DNA from 2 places in the Novosphingobium sp. HR1a genome. Region 1 is predicted to be linked to the other one. Evidence: riboswitches for the same ligand, from Rfam matches in the RefSeq annotation. Region 1 holds a riboswitch; the other holds the start of a gene.
The links. A riboswitch is a leader RNA that binds a small molecule or an ion and turns the genes downstream of it on or off. The one in region 1 is predicted to bind thiamine pyrophosphate.
Positions count from the first base shown of each region.

Region 2: it holds a riboswitch for thiamine pyrophosphate, as region 1 does, so the genes downstream of both, HWN72_RS25955 (TonB-dependent receptor) here and thiC (phosphomethylpyrimidine synthase ThiC) in region 1, are expected to answer to the same signal.

Region 1 is NZ_JABXWS010000048.1:3,130-7,336, forward strand. Features, by position in the region: gene thiC (phosphomethylpyrimidine synthase ThiC) at 1-1,624, opposite strand, end outside; TPP riboswitch at 1,688-1,798, opposite strand; gene HWN72_RS12300 (SOS response-associated peptidase family protein) at 1,842-2,468, shown strand; gene HWN72_RS12305 (DUF1838 family protein) at 2,566-3,435, shown strand; gene HWN72_RS12310 (uracil-DNA glycosylase family protein) at 3,482-4,090, shown strand; gene HWN72_RS12315 (MipA/OmpV family protein) at 4,078-4,207, opposite strand, start outside.
Region 2 is NZ_JABXWS010000097.1:101,399-105,605, forward strand. Features, by position in the region: gene HWN72_RS25955 (TonB-dependent receptor) at 1-2,187, opposite strand, end outside; TPP riboswitch at 2,220-2,329, opposite strand; gene HWN72_RS25960 (GntR family transcriptional regulator) at 2,383-3,144, opposite strand; gene nagE (N-acetylglucosamine-specific PTS transporter subunit IIBC) at 3,249-4,207, opposite strand, start outside.

The DNA of each region.
Region 1 (4,207 bases):
CCGCCGTGTCGGGATCGAGCGACAGGTTGAACTGGTCGCGCCAGCGGAACTCGAAACGGGCGCGAGACAGCGCATCGTCGCGGACTTTGGCCGCCGGGTGGCCCTTCGCCAGATCGGCGGCATGGGCGGCCAGCTTGTAAGTAACCACGCCGACTTTCACGTCGTCGCGGTCGGGCAGGCCGAGGTGCTCCTTGGGCGTCACGTAGCAGAGCATCGCCGTGCCGTACCAGCCGATCATCGCGGCACCGATGCCGCTGGTGATGTGATCGTAGCCTGGAGCGATGTCGGTGACGAGCGGACCGAGGGTATAGAACGGCGCCTCACCGCAGGCGGCCAGCTGCTTTTCCATGTTCTCCTTGACCTTGTGCATCGGCACATGGCCCGGCCCCTCGATCATGACCTGCACGTCCTGCTCCCAGGCGCGCTTGGTCAGTTCCCCCAGCGTGTAGAGTTCGGCGAACTGCGCCTCGTCGTTGGCATCCGCGATCGAGCCGGGGCGCAGGCCATCGCCCAGCGAGTAGGCGACGTCGTAGGCCTTCATGATCTCGGTGATTTCGTCGAAGCGTTCGTAGAGGAACGATTCCTTGTGATGCGCCAGGCACCACTTGGCCATGATCGAGCCGCCGCGGCTGACGATGCCGGTGACGCGCTTCGCCGCCAGCGGCACGAAGGGCAGGCGAACCCCGGCGTGGATGGTGAAGTAATCGACGCCCTGCTCGGCCTGTTCGATCAGGGTGTCGCGGAAGACTTCCCAGGTCAGGTCCTCGGCAATGCCGCCGACTTTCTCCAGCGCCTGATAGATCGGCACGGTGCCGATCGGCACGGGCGAGTTTCGGATGATCCATTCGCGCGTGTCGTGGATGTTGCGCCCGGTCGAAAGATCCATGACGGTGTCGGCGCCCCAGCGGATCGACCAGACCATCTTGTCGACCTCGTTCGCCACGTCCGACGCGACAGCAGAGTTGCCGATATTGGCGTTGATCTTGACCAGGAAATTGCGCCCGATCGCCATCGGCTCGCTTTCGGGGTGGTTGATGTTGGAGGGGATGATGGCGCGGCCGCGCGCGACTTCCTCGCGCACGAACTCGGGCGTCACGTAGTCCGGGATCGATGCGCCCCAACTTTCACCATCTCTGGCCTGCCCGTCGCGCACGTATTCCTTGAGCATGGCGCGGCCGAGGTTCTCGCGCTCCGCCACATATTCCATCTCCGGCGTGATGATCCCGCGCCGGGCGTAGTGCATCTGGCTGACGTTCATGCCCGCCTTCGCGCGCAAGGGCCGCCTGACGACGTTGGGGAAGGCCGGAACCCCTGCCGAACGGTCAGGCCCCTTGATGCCGTTGTCCTCGGGCTTCACCTCGCGCGCGGCGTAATCCTCCACGTCGCCGCGCGCCGTGATCCATTCGCGGCGCTTGGGGGCGAGGCCCGCCGAAATGTCGATCGTGACATCAGGATCGGTATAAGGGCCGGAGGTGTCGTAGACCCGCACCGGGGCCTCGCCGCTGCCGGGTTCGAGGTGGATTTCGCGCATCGCCACGCCCAGCGGGCCGACGTGGATCTTCCTCGATCCACGGATGGGGCCGGTGGTCACGCCGATCTCGAGCTTGGAATTGATGTCTGCCATGGATTGCCTCTCTTTTTCTCCATGGGACGAAAAAAGAGACGCATTGCGGGCGTTGAAACATGCTCAAACCCGACGCTCCACTTCCTCCGCCCGTACTAACGGGTTCAGGTTCAACGGGTCTTGTGGAGCATACCCACAACTCTCAGCCACTTGCTGGCTCCCCGGGGACGGCGCAGTGATAGACGCGCGTATCGGCGGGGTCTAGAGGCTTGAGCCCATGCCGATGCTCTATCGCCTCGACGCGCCCGCGCCGCATGTCGCGCGCTCCTTCGGGGCCGAATCCGGCAATGACCCGTGGGACGGCGGCCACGTCGCGCCCGGGCAGTTCGCGCCGGTCATCACGGCAGGGCGAGAGGCGATCGCCGGGCCGAGGCCGCACTATCGCACCCCGCGCCGGATGATCCCGCGCCTCTGGGGCGTACCGCCGCCTCCCTCGGTCCACGAACAGCGCGGCATCCTGACGGTGCGCAACCTCGACAGCCCGTTCTGGATCGGCAACTTGCGCAACAGCGAGTTCCGCTGCCTAGTCCCCGCCACCGCCTTCATGGAGTGGGGCCGCCCCTCGCCCACGGATGGCAAGCGCCGCCAGTGCTGGTTCGCCTGCGCCGACCAACCGGTCTTCGCCATGGCGGCGGTATGGAAGGACAGCGAGATTCCCTCCTTCGCCCTCCTCGCCTGCGAAGCGAACGCGGCACTGAGAGCAGAGGGGCGAGAGACGATGCCCGCGATCCTCCCACCCGATCCGGCCGTGCAGGACACCTGGCTGCGCGGCGCCTGGGACCGCGCGAAGAGCCTCATCGTGCCTTACTCCTCGTCCCTCATGGAGATGCGTGTGGCGGGCTGAGCCCATCGCTATCCGAGACGCGACCAATCCCGTGCCGCATGCTTGTTGCTCCTCCGATAACGATCAACTTTCTCGATCGCAGTAAGGGGAGTGTAAAATGATCGAGCAGAACGACGCGGCAAAACTGAACCGACGAACCGCCTTGGGACTGGGCGCCACCGCGCTTGCCGCAGCCTCGCTTCCGGCGGCGGCGGCAACGCCGAAGAAGCGCCTGCTCGACACCGCCAATGCAGCCGACGCTTCGCTGATCTATCGCAAGCTGCGCTATCGCACGGACGACGGCTTGGTCTTCTCGTGGATCAAGGGTCCGTACATGGCCGCGACGGGCGGCGACCTGATCCCGGTCTATGCGATCAATCTCGGATCGATCCAGCGCATCACGCACAACGCCGACGGCAGTTTCGAGCTGATCGACCTGGAGATCAGCTTCCGCGTCGATATCGACACCGGCCGTCGCCTCACCGACCTCCGCAACCCGATCACGGGAGAGACCGTGAAAGTCGGCGGTCGCGGCCCGATCCCCACGCGCGTGCGGGTTTCGGCGACCAACGAGATCGACATTCCCGATATTCCGGGCGCGCCCCGTTTCGAGCACGTCCACACCCCCGCCGTGCCCTTCACCCTGCGCACCGGCGAGATCGCGGTGCGCGACCGCTCGCACGCCAGAGTGACCGCTCCCGACGGCTCGGTGTCCTATCTGAACGAAGTGAGCACCCTGTCCGCGCCAAGCGCGCTGGTGCTGGACCCGGCGGTCACCAACGTCGACACGCGGGTGCAGTCCAACGACGTGCGCAGCTGGCCGGAATGGCTGCGGATGGGCGATCGCCCCGGTACGCTCAACCTGTTCGGCAACGGCGGCAAGGTGAAGCGCTTCGAAGACCTTCCGGCGGACTGGCACGCCATGCTCGAGACGTATTATCCGCAGATCGCCAAGGACCCCGTCGCCGCTCTCGACAAGGCGGGGTAACAGGGCACGCCTTGTCTCAGGCAAGGAAGGTGGCCATCTGCGGTAGATGGCCTCCGCGACCCTCGACGCCCTGCTCGGCGAAATCCGCGCCTGCCGCCTGTGCGAGACGGCGCTGGGCTTCGAGCCGCGCCCGTTCGTCGCGGCCAGCCCCTCCGCGCGCCTGCTCATCATCGGGCAGGCGCCGGGCAGCAAGGTCCATGCCAGCGGCATAGGCTGGGACGACGACAGCGGCGACCGGCTGCGCGGCTGGCTGGGGCTCGACAAGGCCATGTTCTACGACACCGCGAAAGTCGCGCAGATGCCCTCCGGCTTCTGCTATCCGGGCAAGGCGAGCGGCGGCGACAAGCCCCCTCGCCCCGAATGCGCCCCGCGCTGGCACGCGCCGCTACTGGCCGAACTGCCGCAGCGGCGCCTGACCCTGCTGGTGGGGCAGTACGCCCAGAAACGCTACCTGCCGCGCGGCTTCGCGCCCAACCTCACCGAAACGGTGCGACGGTGGCGCGAGGCGCCGGAAGGACTGTTCCCCCTTCCGCATCCGGCGTGGCGCAGCCGGCTGTGGATGGCGAAGCACCCGTGGTTCGAAGCGGAAGTGCTGCCTGACTTGCGCCGGAAGGTGATCGAAGCCGTCGAAGGCTCCCCGCATCAGAACGTATAGGCCACGCCCGCGCCCAGGACCCACTGGTTCGCACTGCCCCGCAGCGAGGTGAACGGCGTGTCCTTGCCGTCGTTCAGCATGCGCGAATAGTTCGCCACTCCGAACACCGAAAGCCCA
Region 2 (4,207 bases), on a different contig from region 1:
GCTGCTGACCGAGTACACGCCCGAAAGCACGCGCGGATTGGTCACGTTGATCGCGTTGACCCGCAAGTCCATGCGCTGCGCATCGATCAGCCCGGCCAGATGCACACCGATCGCTAGGTCGAGCGTCGCATAGCCCTTGATGCTCTCGTCGTTCATGAACGACGAATATTGCCGCCCAACGTACTTGAGCGCGGTGCTGCCGAACAGGCGCCCGTCGTCATAGGTGCTGCCCACGGCAAACTGGAACTCGGGGCTCGAAACCGCGCGCTTGCCCTTCGTCGGCAGATAGTCGCCGCCGATAGCCAGATCGTCGTCCTGCCGCGTGTGCAGATATTCGCCCGAGGCGTAGATGCTCACGCCCTTGGCCGGGCGATAGTCGATCTCGGCATCGAGGCCGTAGCTGGTCTGACTGCCGCCATTGACCGTAGAATTGACCAGCGCCCCGCCGCTATTGATCACCGTCGCCACCTGCCGGTTGCGGAAGTGGTAATGGAACGCGGTCAGCGAAAATGACAGGCTCGGCCCGATATAGCGATAACCCAGTTCCTCGGAGACCGAGTACTCGTTCTTGAGGTTCGAAGTCCCCTGCTGCACCACCTCGCCGCCATAGTAGCTGTTGTAGAGCGCGAACTCGTTAGGCGTGCGGAAGTTCGTGGTCACGTTGGCGAACAACTGCTGCCGCTCGTCCAGCTTGTAGTGCACCGACGCGCGCGGAAGCGCCGCGAAGCTGTCGGTATGCACCTTGTCCTGCGGCCCCGGCAGATGGTTGCGGCCATTGCGCAGCAAATCCACGCCCTTGAAGCCCACATCGACGGTCAGGCGCGGCGTGACGGTCACGCTGTCGGCGACGAAGAAGCCCTTGGTCACCGTGACCGTACGCGCGTTCTCGTAAGCGAGCAGGCGGCCGTCCGCAGTGCGGATAGCCTTGCGCGGATAACCCCACTTGTCGAAGGGTTGCCCGTCCGCACCGATCGAGGTGTAGGTCTGCTGCACGCGGTCCGTGCCGTAGTCGAACCAGAGCCCCGCCGTGATCGTGTGCGCGCCGGCCTCCAGCGTCAGCTTGCTGACGTTGCCGGTCCGCATCTGCTTGCCGGTCCAGTTCCCCATCACCGTGGCGAGGCCGTCCACGGCGCCCGGCAGTTCCACCGGCTGCGTCAGCTCCTCGGTGCCGAGGTAATTGCCGGTCGTGGTCAACTGCGTCCCGTAAGGCGCATTGCCGTAGCCGAACTGGAGATACGTGGTGCTGTCGAGCGTCAGGCCGCTGCCGAAGTTCAGATGCACCGGCGCGGAGGCGTAGAGGTTACGGAACGGCGCGCGGTAAAGGCGCCAGTACCCGGTATCGCCCTCGGTATACTTCGTGCTGTAATTGAAACCGCGACCGTAAGCGCGCCAGTCGGCCAGCGTCGGCGCCGGATAGCCCGAAGTCTCGGCCTCGTTGAACGACAGGGCCAGACTGGCGCGGTTGCCCTCGCCCCATTCAGCGAGCAGCTTGGCGTCGATGTGCTGGCGCTTGTCGAAGCCCGGCCCCCGCCAGTTGTCGGCGCGGTTGTTGGAGTACGACACGAAGGCCTTGAGCCCGGTATTGCCGATCTCGCCGGTATCTAAGCGCGCGAAAACGCGCCGTTCGTCGAACGAACCGACCGACAAGTTGACCAGCCCGCCCATCCGCTCCTTGGGATCGTCCAGCGTCAGCGACAGCAGACCTCCCGCCGCCGCGACGACCGGCGCGTCGATGTCCGCTCCGCCCTGCACGAGCCTGACCTGACGCACGTTCTCGGCATCGGCGAACTGCGAGGGATAGGCGTTGTAATAGCCGATGTCGTTCTGCGGCGCCCCTTCCATCAGCACGCCGATCTGGTCCTGCCCCAGCCCGCGCAGTGTCAGGCTGGAACTGGCCGAGAGCCCGTAAGGGTCGCTCATCGATACATTGGCGCCGGGCAGCAGGTTCACCAGCTGGAAGGCGTTGAACGTCGGTGCCTGCTTGACGATGAACTCGGACGAGATCGCGCTGACCGCCTTGGGTTCGGTCTGGTCGGGCAGCAGGCCCTCGGGGTCGGCATGACCGATGACCTGGATCGGCGAGGCATCGGCCTCGTCAGCCAGCGCCGGAGCCGCCGCGAACGCCGCCGTAAATAGGGCCGGGAATGCCAGCGCCGCGCCACAAAGATACGAAAAATTGCCCGTCATAGTCTCGCGTCCACTCCACTCGGAGGGATAACGGACCTGCCGCCAGCCCTCCCTACGCCGGTGTCAACCGGATCAGGTTCAGCGGGTCGTGGTCTGCTGACCACCTCTCAGCCGCGCATGAGCGGCCCCCCGGGGATGGAGCGCGCCTTAGGCGCTTCGATGCGAAGTGGGAAGCGATATTATTACAGGTTCGGGTCAGTAATCGCCCTGTTCGACGACGAGGTCATAAGCATCGCCCCGGTAGTAACAGTTGGTCGCCTCGACCAGACGGCCATCGGGCAGGAACGCGCGGCGCTCGATGGCAAGGCACGGATCGCCGGCCGAGATACCGAGCATTGCGGCATGTTCCGGGCTGAAACCCACCGAGCGCAGCCGCTGCAGCGCGCGCACCGGCCGGTGACCCTCCGCATCGAGGGCGGCATAGAGCGAATCCCCGACCACCTCGGGCGAGGGCAGCGCCCAGCCCGGGACGACGGCATGTTCGATCGCCATCGTCTCGCCGTCGGCGCAGCGGATGCGGTTGAAGCGCAGGATTCGCGAGCCCGGCGAGAGGCCGAGCAGCATCGCCTCGTCCGGCGTCACCACGCCTTCGGAGCGGTCGATCCACACGTTGGTCGGCTTGCGTCCGCGCGCGGCCATGTCCTCGGAGAAGGAGGTCATGATCGAGAAGCTCTTTTCCACGCGCTGGCCCTGATCGGATGCGCGCGGCGCGGCGACGAAGGTGCCCGCACCCTGCCGCCGCTCGAGCATGCCTTCGTCGACCAGGCCATCGACCGCCTTGCGGACGGTGACGCGCGAGACGCCGTATTCCTCCACCAGTTCGCGCTCGGTCGGCAGGGCCGCCCCCACCGCGATCCGGTGCTTTTCGATAGCGTCACGGATGAGCCGCTGGAGGCGCATGTAGCGGGGGCCGGTCTCGCTGTCGCGAAGCGGGCCGATCTTGTCCACGGCTGCCATAGTTCTCCTCTATGTCCCGGCATACGCCGGGAAAGGGATCGGGACAACACCAATATCATTAGTATCGCATTGGTATCGAAAATACCTTCCCTGCAGTCCTCGCCTCAGCTCGGCGAGCGCCAGCGCTCCACTGCGACGGGTTCGAACAGGAGGTGCCAGCGCGTGCCCACCAACGCGCCGCGCCGCAGCCCATGGCCTGCCAGCGCTTCAAGGTCCGGTTTCGCGGAGGCATCTACGAGAAGACGCCCGTGCGTGGCCCATATCGCCGCGTCGGGTCCGATTGCCTTGCGTACATCCGCAGGCAGTCGGGCAGGATCGAACGCCTCGGTCCCATCCGCCTCGACTTTCGGCGAAGGCACGGCGGCGACGGGAGTCCTTGCCCCGCCGTGCGCCGCAGCGCGGATCTCGTCCGCCACCGCGTCCGCGATCGGGCCGAGCACAACCTGCAGGCCATGCGCCGAAGGCCGGATGATGCCCTTGGCGCCCAGCGCCCGCAGTTCCGCCTCATCGATCAAGCCCTGCTCCGCAACGACAAGGCGCAGGCGCGTGGTGCATGCCCCGATCTCGCGCAGGTTTTCTGTGCCCCCAAGCGCGTCGAGGAAAGCCAGCCCCCGCTCCCCGGCGGGACGCTCGCGCCGCTCGGCCATGCCTGCGACGGCTTCTCGGCCCGGGGTCTTGAGGTCGAAACGCAGGATTACCCAGCGAAACACTCCGTAATAGACCGCGAAGTAAGCCAGGCCGACCGGCAACAGCAGCAGAGGCTTCTGCGCCTTGCCGAAGTTGAGCACGTAATCGAACAGCCCGGCGGAAAACCCGAAGCCGAGATGGACGTCCAGCGCCGACATCAACGCCATCGACACGCCCGTCAGCACCGCATGGACCACGAAGAGCACGGGCGCGAGGAACATGAAGCTGAACTCGATCGGCTCGGTCACCCCGGTCAGGAACGAGGTCGCAGCCAGGCTCAGCAACATGCCTCCGGTCGCCTTGCGCCGCTCTGGCAGGGCCGAGCGGTACATCGCGAGGCAGGCCGCGGGCAGGCCGAACATCATGACCGGGAAGA